Regions from separate parts of the Paenisporosarcina sp. P4_D4 genome, predicted to be linked through region 3. Evidence: riboswitches for the same ligand, from Rfam matches in the RefSeq annotation. Region 3 holds a riboswitch; each other region holds the start of a gene.
The links. Region 3 has a riboswitch for S-adenosylmethionine ahead of AC1DSL_RS10825 (methionine ABC transporter ATP-binding protein). Riboswitches for the same ligand answer to the same signal wherever they lie in the genome.
Positions count from the first base shown of each region.

Region 1: another riboswitch for S-adenosylmethionine. It lies ahead of AC1DSL_RS05640 (2,3-diketo-5-methylthiopentyl-1-phosphate enolase); the one in region 3 lies ahead of AC1DSL_RS10825 (methionine ABC transporter ATP-binding protein).
Region 2: another riboswitch for S-adenosylmethionine. It lies ahead of AC1DSL_RS00080 (O-acetylhomoserine aminocarboxypropyltransferase/cysteine synthase family protein); the one in region 3 lies ahead of AC1DSL_RS10825 (methionine ABC transporter ATP-binding protein).

Region 1 covers NZ_JBFUIO010000013.1:11,551-15,727, reverse strand. The annotation lists gene AC1DSL_RS05655 (hypothetical protein) at 92-298, opposite strand; guanidine-I (ykkC/yxkD leader) riboswitch at 468-571, shown strand; gene AC1DSL_RS05650 (DMT family transporter) at 630-965, shown strand; gene AC1DSL_RS05645 (DMT family transporter) at 965-1,279, shown strand; SAM riboswitch class I at 1,432-1,536, shown strand; gene AC1DSL_RS05640 (2,3-diketo-5-methylthiopentyl-1-phosphate enolase) at 1,609-2,823, shown strand; gene AC1DSL_RS05635 (2-hydroxy-3-keto-5-methylthiopentenyl-1-phosphate phosphatase) at 2,820-3,479, shown strand; gene AC1DSL_RS05630 (methylthioribulose 1-phosphate dehydratase) at 3,476-4,105, shown strand; gene AC1DSL_RS05625 (cupin domain-containing protein) at 4,108-4,177, shown strand, end outside.
Region 2 covers NZ_JBFUIO010000001.1:13,127-17,303, reverse strand. The annotation lists gene metX (homoserine O-acetyltransferase MetX) at 1-1,014, opposite strand, end outside; gene AC1DSL_RS00080 (O-acetylhomoserine aminocarboxypropyltransferase/cysteine synthase family protein) at 1,031-2,320, opposite strand; SAM riboswitch class I at 2,438-2,555, opposite strand; gene AC1DSL_RS00075 (glycerol-3-phosphate acyltransferase) at 2,695-3,345, shown strand; gene pepT (peptidase T) at 3,534-4,177, shown strand, end outside.
Region 3 covers NZ_JBFUIO010000042.1:12,216-16,392, reverse strand. The annotation lists gene AC1DSL_RS10850 (acyl-CoA dehydrogenase family protein) at 1-162, shown strand, start outside; gene AC1DSL_RS10845 (arsenate reductase family protein) at 437-796, shown strand; gene gcvH (glycine cleavage system protein GcvH) at 871-1,251, shown strand; gene AC1DSL_RS10835 (toprim domain-containing protein) at 1,439-1,780, shown strand; gene AC1DSL_RS10830 (thioredoxin family protein) at 1,793-2,101, shown strand; SAM riboswitch class I at 2,159-2,266, shown strand; gene AC1DSL_RS10825 (methionine ABC transporter ATP-binding protein) at 2,517-3,542, shown strand; gene AC1DSL_RS10820 (methionine ABC transporter permease) at 3,535-4,177, shown strand, end outside.

The DNA.
Region 1 (4,177 bases), on a different contig from region 3:
CGCAATCATAAATAAATAAATTGATTCACTTTACTACTCTCATTTCTTATGGAGAGTTTTTTCTTGTTTAAAAACTCCTTCATACGGGAATTTACATATCTTTAATAACTTTTACCACTCCATACGCTGACAGATACGAAATCGGGATGAGAAGAAAAAGAATGATCAATCCAATCATCGTACCAAGTGGAGAGATAGGAAGTAGATTACCTGCAAAAAATCCAAGTATCTGAAAATAAATGACGAAAATGACGATGGACATGATTAGAATAATCATCTTATTTTTGAAGGTTTTCATTGTGATTCTCCTTCCGCAACAACCAAATATAGTACCATTAAGTATTACATTTACTTCCAATTGTTACAACTGTTTCTTTAAAGCGAGCGCATCGTTTGACTCTCTGTAAAATATAGTTTATTCTAGCCATGGAATTAATAAATTCATAAAGCGCCATTTTCACAATGGCGGCCAAGTTTTCTAGGGTTCCGCAAACAACCGGTTTGGTCTGGTCCAAGAGAAAACGCTTTGCACACATGCAAAGATACACGGAAGGATAAAAGCCTGGGAGATGACGTATGATACGTTTATCTCTCGGGCTTATTTTGATTTGGAAAAGGAGTATGTTTTCATGAATAAAGAATGGATGAAAGTCTTCATAGCAGCATTTTTTGAAGTGTTTTGGGTAATTGGTCTCAAGCATGCGGATGATATTTGGACATGGTTGGGCACGGCAATTGCGATTTCAGTGAGTTTCTATTTAATGATTATGGCAGGGAAAACACTTCCTGTTGGAACCGTGTATGCAGTGTTTGTCGGACTTGGTACAGCTGGTACAGTGATTGCGGATATCCTCTTTTTCGGGGAATCATTTAGTATCGCAAAAATTGCCTTGATTGCACTTCTGTTAATTGGGGTTGTCGGGCTTAAGCTGGTGACAAAAGAACAGGAAGAGGTGGAATCCTAATGGCGTGGATATTCTTAATCATTGCTGGATTGTTTGAAATGACAGGTGTGGCGATGATCAGTCAAGTGCATAAAAGTCGCAATTGGAAGTCCATTAGCGGATTGTTCGCAAGCTTTTTGGCAAGCTTCCTGTTCCTTGCACTCGCCATGGAAACCCTTCCGATGGGTACGGCATACGCAGTGTGGACAGGTATTGGTGCTTCAGGTGGAGCGATTTTAGGCATGATTTTATACGGGGAGCCTAAAACATGGTTGCGCATGCTGTTTATTGCCATGGTGTTAGGAGCGGCTGTCGGTTTGAAATTTATTTCTTAGGACGGTCATATCTATTTCCCGGCAAACATAGCATAACTTTATCACACACATAAAAAGCAGTATATTTTAATTTGTTAGAAAATTATGTTGACAAGTATTTTGCACCCTGTCATAATCCAATTTAGATTTTAAAAAATATCATATCTACATTTTTCTTATCAAGAGCAGGTGGAGGGACTAGCCCTATGAAACCCGGCAACCGACTTACGCGAGTAGGCACGGTGCTAATTCTTGCAGCAGTAGCTGACAGATAAGAGGATGTTAGTTCAACTACTAACCTCTTCTTTTTTGTGAAGAGGTTTTTTATTTTCCCTAAAGAGGTGGAGACATTGAGTGAAGTAATCGCGACTTATTTAGTCCATAGCATAGAAGAAAATTTAGAAAAAAAAGCAGAAGGCATCGCACTTGGCTTGACGGTCGGATCATGGACCGACTTACCGCAACTGGAACAACAGCAACTGAAGAAACATAAGGGACGCGTTGTATCTGTCCAAAAAGAAAATAGTCAATTAGAAAGCCGAACGAAAGGAATTATTCGCATTGCATACCCCATGGCGAATTTCAGTCCTGATTTGCCAGCCATTTTAACGACGACTTTTGGCAAGTTATCACTGGACGGGGAAATCAAATTAATTGATTTGGAGTTCAGTCCGGAATTAACGGGCCACTTTCCAGGGCCGAAATTCGGCACAGAAGGAATCCGACAATTGACAGGCGTGCAAGAACGACCATTTGTCATGAGTATCTTTAAAGGCATACTCGGGAAAGATTTGGGCTTTTTACTAACACAACTCGAACACCAAGCACGCGGTGGTGTGGATTTTGTGAAAGATGATGAAATTTTATTCGAAAACGAGTCGACGCCTTTTGAACAACGGATTGTAAAAGGACGTGAAGTACTCGAGCATGTTTTCTCGGAGACAGGTCACCGCACACGTTACGCAGTGAATTTGACAGGACGTACATTCGACTTAAAAGACAAAGCAAGACACGCGACAGAGCTAGGGGCAGATATGTTGCTGTTTAATGTTTATGCATACGGATTGGATACACTGCAAAGTTTAGCTGAAGATCCAGAAATTGCGATTCCGATTATGGCACACCCAGCCGTTTCGGGAGCATTCACTCCATCCCAAAAGTATGGTCTCTCAAACCACCTCGCACTGGGTAAATTATTGCGACTTGCCGGGGCGGATTTCTCGTTATTTCCTTCACCATATGGCAGTGTGGCCTTGGAAAAATCAGAAACACTACAAATTGCAGATGCACTCCATGTTCCTGGTTTGATAAAGACCTCTTTGCCAGTGCCTTCAGCCGGAATTCATCCGGGCATGGTGCCGCAACTGATTGAAGACTTTGGTATTGATTCCGTCATCAATGCAGGTGGCGGGGTGCACGGACATCCAGCAGGTTCTGCGGCAGGGGGCAAAGCATTCAGGCAAGCGGTTGATGCAACGCTTTCAAGGAAGACCTTATCAGAGGCTGCGCAAACAAATGCAGAACTGCAACAAGCACTGGAATTGTGGGGTGACAAAGTACGATGACACAACCCGTTATATTTTGTGATTTTGATGGCACGATTACCACGAAAGATAACATTATGGCCATCATGAAAAAATTCGCACCCCCCGAGTGGGAGCCGATTAAAGATCAGATTCTCGGCCAACAAATAACCATTCAACAAGGCGTGACACAACTTTTCAACTTGCTATCAACCGACCAAAAAGATGAAATTACCCAATTTGTATTGGAACAGGCACAAATTCGAGAAGGATTTGAGGATTTTGTGGCCTATACGAAAGCACAGAAGATTCCACTCTTTATTGTATCTGGAGGCATTGATTTCTTTGTTAAGCCACTCGTGAAGGAACATATAGAAGACGACCGTATTTACTGCAATGTGGCAGATTTTTCTGGAGAAACCATCACAATCAACTGGCCTCATACATGCGATGAACATTGCTCGAATGGCTGTGGTTGTTGTAAACCATCCATTATCCGCAAACTGAGTGACGACAACACTTACAAAATCGTCATCGGTGATTCCATTACCGATTTGCAAGCGGCCAAACTGGCAGACAAAGTCATAGCGCGGGACTTCCTCATCGAAAAATGCGAAGAACTCGATATTCCTTTTGAGCCATTTGAAACATTTACAGACGTGATTCACATTTTAAAGCAATTGGAGGTACGCACATGAGCAATTACTTTTCCCGTTGGAACGAGCTTGCGGCCATAAAAAAAGAACTCGCAGACCGCGATTGGTTCTACGGAACGAGTGGTAATTTATCGATTAAGGTAACGAATGAACCGGTTACATTCCTCGTTACAGCATCCGGTAAGGACAAAAGGAAATTCACGGATCATGACTTTTTACTGGTTGATGCAGCTGGTGAAAAGTTGGAGGAAACGATGTCAAAGCCATCGGCTGAAACTTTGCTCCACGCTAAGATTTATAACAAAACAAATGCCGGTTGTGTCCTTCATGTGCACACGATTGACAACAATGTCATCACAGAACTGTATAAACATGATACACATATCGATTTCACCGGAAATGAAATTATTAAAGCACTCGGTTCCTGGGAACAAGATGCCAAAGTCAGCATTCCGATCATTCCAAATGTCGCGCATATCCCGACACTTGCTGAACAATTTGATCGTTATGTAACAGGGGACACGGGAGCAATCCTGATTAAAAATCACGGCATCACGGTGTGGGGCAAAGACGCTTTTGAAGCGAAAAAATATTTGGAAGCATGGGAATTTTTATTCTCGTACCAAGTGAAAATAGCAACTATAAAACATGTAGTGGGGAGTTATTAAAAATGGCATACATTCGCAAACACGCAAACAACGAACGCATTGAAGAAGAGCAAGCAGTCATCGCCTTTTTGA
Region 2 (4,177 bases), on a different contig from region 3:
GTGAACAGATAATATATCTCCCCATGTCTCAAATTCAGTCAGAAAGCCATCATGACCGAATCTTGTGTTGACCATACAGAAATGATGATTAGGAACGAGATGCGCAAAAGAGCAAATGTCCTCAGGTGGATATAGTAAATCATATGTGAATGCTATGGTAATCACTTTTGCTTCAAATTGCTTTGCCGCAATTTCTATACCCCCTCTATCCCTTCCGATATCATGGGTATTCATTGCTCTTAACAAGGTAAGGTAGCTATTCGCATCAAAACGGTTAGCCAGTTTTACCCCTTGATATTTCATATAGGATTCGATTTCGAACAATCCATCGCTTCTGGTCTTTCTGGCAAAACGGTTCTTATGTAATTGTTCACTACGATAAGTAACCAGCCCCGCCATTCGAGCCGTTTCAAACCCCTTGATCTCCGAGGAACAGGTATAGTTTCCATTGAGATAATTCGCATCCGTCTCAATTGCATGGATTCCAATGTAGTTAAAAGCAATACCTGTGTCACTTAGATAAGGGGTAACTGCTAAAGGAATAAGAATATCCATATCTTTTGGATAAAGTAATCCCCACTCCAAAACACGCATGCCACCAAGTGACCCACCAACTACCGCATGAAGCCGATTAATACCCAAAGCTAGTAATGCCTTTTTTTCCGCATGCACCATATCACGAATTGTAATTGTCGGAAAGGATGATCGATATGGATTGCCTGTAGAGGGATTGATGGTCAACGGCCCCGTCGTACCCGAGCATCCTCCAAGGACATTCAGTGTAATAACTCGAAAAGAGTCGGTATCAATATTCTTTCCCGGTCCAATTAACCCGCTCCACCAGCCCGGTGATTCCTTTGATCCAACGGCATATTGATTGCCAGTTAACGCATGACAAACCAAAACAACTGGTGCTTCTGAAGGACCAAGAGTTTCATATGAAAGTTCAACATGCTCAAGCCATTCTCCAGACTCTAGTTGAAAATTCCCGATTGTCACACTTCCTGTTGCCATTAAATTCACCTCCACATTAAACCGTTACGACGGTGGCATGTTCTATTGCTTTCCCCAAATCGGCTACCAGGTCTTTCACAGATTCCAATCCTACTGATAGACGAATCAACTCTTCCGTTACACCCGATTGCTTCAACTCTTCACTGCTTAACTGTTGATGGGTTGTTGAAGCAGGATGGATAATGAGCGATTTTGCATCCCCTACATTAGCCACATGCGACCAGATTTGGACATGGTCGATAAGTTTTCGTCCTGCTTTCCGACCTCCTTTAATGCCAAAATTCACAATCGAGCCGTATCCATTCTTTAAGTACTTGTTTGCCAATTGATGAGATGGATGAGATTCGAAACCATTGAAACTTACCCATTCTACTGCCGGATGATTTGCTAAGTATTGTGCGACTGCAATTGCATTTTCATTATGTTTCGGTACGCGGAGATGCAATGTTTCAAGACCTTGCAAAAAAGCGAATGCATTATCCGGGCTTAGGCATGGACCGAAGTCACGCAGTAGCTGGACCCGCAGTTTAATCGCGAAAGCCACTTGGGGGACATCAATCCCGTAACGAAGGCCATGGTAGCTCGTATCCGGTTCCGTAAAGCCAGGAAACTTCTCGCTGTTCCAATCAAACTTACCTGCATCCACAACGACACCGCCGATTGACGTACCGTGTCCCCCAATCCATTTCGTAGCTGAATGAACGACTACATCCGCACCGAATTCGATAGGGTTGCTTCCGTATGGCGTTGCAAACGTATTATCGATAATCAACGGAATTCCGTTCTCGTGTGCAATGTCAGCTACAGCTTCTACGTCCAAAACATGAAGGCTTGGGTTTCCGATGATTTCCCCGAAAATGGCTTTCGTTTTATCGGTAATGGCCCCGCGGAAATTCTCAGGATCGGTGGAATCTACAAACTTCACCGTGATTCCATACCGTGGAAGTGTATTGGCAAATAGATTGTAGGTCCCACCATACAAATTGCCAGCAGCGACGATTTCATCACCGGCTCCTGCTACATTCAGAATGGAGAAGGCTATCGCAGCCATGCCACTCGATAGGGCTACCGCTGCTGTGCCACCTTCCAATAACGCGATTCGCTGTTCAAATACGTCCACAGTCGGGTTGCCGATGCGTGAATAAATGTGTCCAGTTTCCTGCAAGGCGAATAAGTTTTGGGCATGTTCCGTATCTCTGAAAACAAAAGAAGTTGTTTTGTAGATTGGCACTGCACGGGAACCCGTGATTGGGTCCGGCTGCTGACCTCCGTGTAAAAGTAGAGTTTCCGGTTGAAGATTTGTCATTGTTTTCCCTCCTGGATTGTGTTTTAGATGGAAGTGTGGAGGCGAAAGAGGAGTTTTATGAACAGAAAAAAGCCCCGTCTTCGCTTAAGAAGAGGGGCTCACAAGTGCGTGATCCTCCTCTTATCTTTCAGATCTCCACTAAAGAAATCTGTAGGAATTAGCACCTTTGCAAGTTAATCACTTGCCGGTTGCCGGGCATCGCAGGGCCTAGTCCCTCCGCCACTCTAGATAAGAGTATTTGATTTAGTTTTCCATCTTGAGAATCAGTATATGTTTAATATCCATAAATAGTCAAGAATTATTTATATAATTTTTTGAAACTTCTGCCAACACTCAAACGTTTAAAGAGTTAGTGAAAAAAAGGGGTTGGGAATATGAATCTTGCATTATGGGTGCTAATCACCTTACTATCAGGTTATTTAATTGGCTGTCTCCACGGTTCAAATGTGGCGCAACGGCTTTCTGGGGTGAATGTAAAGGAACAGGGAGTAAAGAATGCGGGGGCATCCAATGCCACTATTGTATTAGGCTGGAAATACGGGGCACTCGTTGCATTTGTTGATATTGGTAAAGGAATACTTGCAATCGTCCTTTTGCGTCTTATATTCGAATCTACTGATCTTTCCTTGGAGTATCAATGGGTCCTATTATTTCTTGTGGGGGCATCTGTCGTAATAGGTCACAATTATCCATTTCAGATGCATTTTGATGGTGGTAAAGGAACGGCATCTGTTATTGGAGTGATGTTAGTACTGGATTGGAGAATCGGATTGGTTGGACTTATCTTGCTGATTGTCGTTTCATTGGTGACAGATTACTTATTAATCGGTGTACTGTTCTTATATATTACATATATCATTTTAGCCTTTTTGATTACAGAAAGTACTATGCCAATTGTCATAACCACCGCACTCTTCTTACTTGCGTTATGGAAGCATCGCGAGAATATACACCGTTTGAGATCCGGGATGGAACCACGAGTTTCTTCGGTTATCAAAAAGAAAAAAGTGACTCACTCCAATTAATTGGGGAATCTATTTTTTATTCCGAATTTACTAAAAAGTCGTTAAAATTTCATTCGGCCAGAACAATCATTATTCCGTGAACCGAATGAAAGTGCTAAACTGAGGTAAGGGGTAAAGACTACTGGCCCGCATCATGTCGGTCAATATCTGCCCGACTCCGAACCAACTTTTCTAAGGGAGATGAAACCATGCAAGAAACATTAATCGAACGCCTTGTACGTTATGCCAAAATTGATACACAATCAGATGCTGAAAGCACCACTTGTCCATCTACACCAGGTCAGTGGGACTTATTGCACGAACTAGAAAAAGAATTGGCTTCAATCGGAATGGAAGACATTTCACTTGATGACAATGGTTATTTATTTGCCACTTTGCCTGCAAATTCAGAACGTGAATTGCCAACAATCGGCTTTTTAGCTCACGTCGACACAGCAACTGATTATACAGGTAAGAATGTAAACCCTCAGCGTATCGATTGCTATGAAGGTGGCGACATCCGATTAAACGAAGAAACCGTTATGTCTCCTGACGATTTCCCAGAGCTTAATAATTATATCGGGCACACTTTAATAACAACAGATGGCACGACTTTACTAGGTGCCGACAACAAAGCAGGAATTGCTGAAATTATGACAGCTATGGAGTTTCTAATTAATAATCCAGACATTAAACACGGCAAACTTCGTGTTGCCTTTACTCCAGACGAAGAAATTGGGCGTGGGCCACATAAATTTGATGTTGAAAAATTTGATGCCAAGTATGCTTATACAATGGATGGCGGACCTCTTGGAGAACTTCAATTTGAAAGTTTCAATGCAGCTGGTGCTAA
Region 3 (4,177 bases):
AAAGATGCGAAAGAAACATTGATTGCTGCAGTTGAAGGCGATAACTTACGCATGATGCTTTCTGCACTGCGTAAATTGACTCGCTCTACTCCTTATAATGTAATTGCCAAAAAACGTGAAGCTTCGGTTAAATTGATTGACGCTGTGAAATACGTAGTTTAATAAAATTTCGATATTTGACCCTATTATTGAACAAGGCGAAGTGCTTCTGCCACTTCGCCTTGTTTGTATTTTAAGAAAACTATTAATACTAAAAATCACCGATAGGTTCTTCGATGAACCTAAGGAGAACTTCCTTCAAAACTGGAAATAAACAAGTGAAAATATTTGATTGACGCAAAGAAAAACGTAGAATAAAAAATCCGAACGCTTCTGATGAGGTGTTCGGATTTATTTTTTGATAGACTGGTTAAAATGATGATAAGGAGGTTTAATGATGGCTATTACGTATTATGGATATCCGAAATGTAGTACTTGCAAAAAGGCTAAAGCATGGTTGGATGCCGAAGGTCTTACGTATCATGATGTACATATTGTAGAAACTCCCCCTTCAAAGGAAGAGTTGAAAAAGATCGTAGAGACAAGTGGGTTGCCGCTTAAGAAGTTTTATAACACGAGTGGAATGAAATACAGGGAGCTTGGTTTAAAAGATAAACTGCCGACGATGTCAGATGAAGAACAATATGAATTGCTTGCTTCAGACGGGATGCTCATTAAGAGACCCCTTGTGACGGACGGCTTGAAAGCCACAGTAGGTTTTAAGGAGTCGGATTTTACTGTGAATTGGAAAAGCTGATTTTCTGTTCTTGTTTTTAAGGAAAGATTATGTCAAACTGAAGTTGAATATATTACATATTTGGAGGGGTATTAATGAGCACACCAAAAGAATTACGCTACTCTGAGGAACACGAATGGGTTAAAGTTGAAGATGGAAAAGCACGCATCGGCATCACTAACTTCGCTCAATCTGAGCTTGGTGATATTGTATTCGTAGAACTTCCACAAGTAGGCGACGAAATCAAAACGAACGAACCATTTGGCAGTGTTGAATCTGTTAAAACAGTTTCTGAGCTATACGCACCAATCAGTGGTAAAGTAGTTGAAGTGAACAGCGGATTGGAAGACAGTCCTGAATTCGTGAATGAATCTCCATACGAGAATGCATGGATGATCGTTGTAGAACCTACAGATTTGTCTGAAGTGGACTCATTAATGACGGCTGAGCAATACGAAGAAATGACACAAGAGTAATATCGTTAGTTGAACGCCGACATTTGTTCGGCGTTTTTTGCATATGTCGATTATAACAGCGAGTTTAAAACGGGATATTGAAAAGAGTGGCAATGGTTGTGATCGGGAAGAGTTGCAACCTGATGGACTCCGTTTCAAGAAAACTTTTTAAACAATCTTTTATGTCAGTACAGCCAGGAGTGATCCCATGCCAATAGATAAAGTCATAATTGTAGAAGGTCGATCAGATAAACAGCGGATTCTGCGACTTATTGCAGAGCCAGTTGAAATTATCTGCACGAACGGAACAGTCAGCCCCACGCGATTGGAAGAAATATTAGCCCCCTACGATCAGTTGGAGATTTATGTATTTGTCGATGCTGATAAGTCCGGAGAGAAATTACGTGCGCTCATTAAACGTGAATTTCCCGAAGCACTTCATTTATATACTGATCCAGCCTACCGAGAAGTTGCGACTACACCAATGAAAGTTCTAGCGACTGTGTTGCTCGGAGCGAATATCGATGTTAAAGCGGAATTTATTGCCTAAAGGATGAATACAATGAAAGAATGGACGCGAGCGGAGTGGGAAAATCATTCTCAAAACGCAAAGAGGGCAGCTTATTATTTATATACGCCCATGTGTGGAACTTGCCAAGTTGCCTCAAAAATGATGGACGTTGTGGAAGAACTTTTGCCAGATTTGCAAATAGGGAAAGCAAACTTGAACTATGTAGAAAGTTTAGCGGTCGATTATCAAATCCAAAGCGTCCCTTGTTTACTCATTGCGGAAAATGGTCAAATAGTTGAAAAAGTTTATGCTTTTCAATCAGTTCCCTATCTATATAATCGTTTGCAAAAAAAAAATTGACGTTCGCATTTGAACGTGTTACATTATCATTCGTAACTAAAAACTTAATATCGTAAACTCTTATAAAGAGAGGCTGAGGGAAGTGCCCTATGAAGCCCGGCAACCGTCACAATTTGTGAAATGGTGCCAAATCACTCAAAGCGAATTCGCTTTGAAAGATGAGAGAACGGTCTAACGTATATAATTGTGCATTAGTCCCTTCTGCTTGTCTGCGGAAGGGATTTTTATTTTTTTAGGATATTTCAATAAAATGATGTTGATATTAAATGAAATGAAAGAGTTTATTTGCGCGCGTTATGCTTGAGTGCAGGTAAGTGGTTTTAAACTTCTTGACTCATGCGAAACATGCAGCCAGTGCAAATGCATGATAAAGAAAACAAATAAAATGGTGTATAAATTCAGAGGTGAAGTGAATATGATTCAATTAAAAAACTTATCAAAACGGTTTGAAACCGGTAATGGACAACTCATAGCGGTAGATGACGTGAATGTGACGATTGATCAAGGCGAGATTTTTGGCATAATCGGTTACAGTGGAGCAGGAAAAAGTACTTTGATCCGATTATTAAATGGCTTGGAAAAACCTACTTCAGGTAGTGTCACTGTAAATGGACACGAAATCTCGTCCAGTTCAGGACAGGATCTTCGTAGTGCAAGACAAAAAGTAAGCATGATTTTTCAACATTTCAACTTACTATGGTCGCGGACAGTCGAGGAAAATATCTCATTCCCACTAGAAATTGCAGGGATTAGCAAAACGCAACGTTCAGAACGAGTTAAAGAATTAATCGAACTAGTTGGATTGACAGGCAGGGAGAAAGCATACCCTTCCCAATTATCCGGCGGTCAAAAGCAACGGGTAGGAATTGCACGTGCCCTTGCCAATAATCCTGAAGTGCTGCTATGTGATGAAGCGACATCAGCACTTGACCCTGAAACAACAGATGCCATATTGGAACTATTGGTAGATATCAACAAACGGTTGGGTTTGACAATTGTCCTGATTACACATGAAATGCATGTCATCCGTAAAATTTGTCATCGGGTTGCAGTCATGGAAGCTGGAAAAGTGGTTGAAATGGGAAGTGTACTTCAAATATTCCAAACTCCTGAACAACCCATTACGAAACGTTTTGTTGCCCAGGTAAATGGTCCGGAGTCAGCCAGCCAGACGATTGCTCATTTGGTAGAGCAATATCCCTCAGGCAAGCTTGTGAAACTAGTTTTTGTCGGAGATAGAACGGAGCAACCGATTCTATCAAGATTAATTAAGCAATATCAAGTAGAAGTTAACATCGTTCAAGGGAATATCGCACAAACTCAAAATGGTGCATATGGAACGTTATATTTACAAATCGATGGCGATTCAAATGCCATCAATCAAGCGATTGATTATTTACATGGACAAGATGTTCATACGGAGGTGATTTCACATGATTGAAAACCTTCTACCGAATGTGGATTGGGAAAAAATGTGGGAAGCCACACTTGAAACGTTATATATGACTTCAATGGCTACCGTTTTAACTTTCATAATCGGACTTGCACTTGGAATTTTGCTGTTTGTAACTAGCCCTCGTCAATTATGGGCAAATAAAATAGTGTACTGGTTAACAGGGGCGTTCGTTAATATTTTCAGATCCATCCCGTTTATCATCTTAATTATTTTGTTGATTCCGTTTACTAAATTCCTACTCGGTACGATTCGTGGGGCAAATGCTGCATTACCGGCACTAATCATAGGTGCAGCACCATTTTATGCCCGCATGGTCCTGATTGCATTACGTGAAATAGATAAAGGTGTAATTGAAGCTGCTCGCTCAATGGGCGCTAAAACTTCCACAATCATTTGGAAAGTGCTTCTTCCAGAGTCCATGCCTGCATTAATCTCAGGACTGACCGTTACAGCAATTGCCCTTGTAGGTTATACCGCGATGGCAGGAATTATTGGAGCGGGCGGTCTTGGAACACTCGCATTTTTAGATGGCTTCCAACGCAGTAGGGGAGATGTAACAGTTGTTTCCACAATTATCATTTTACTAATTGTCTTTATCATCCAATGGGTGGGAGATTCGA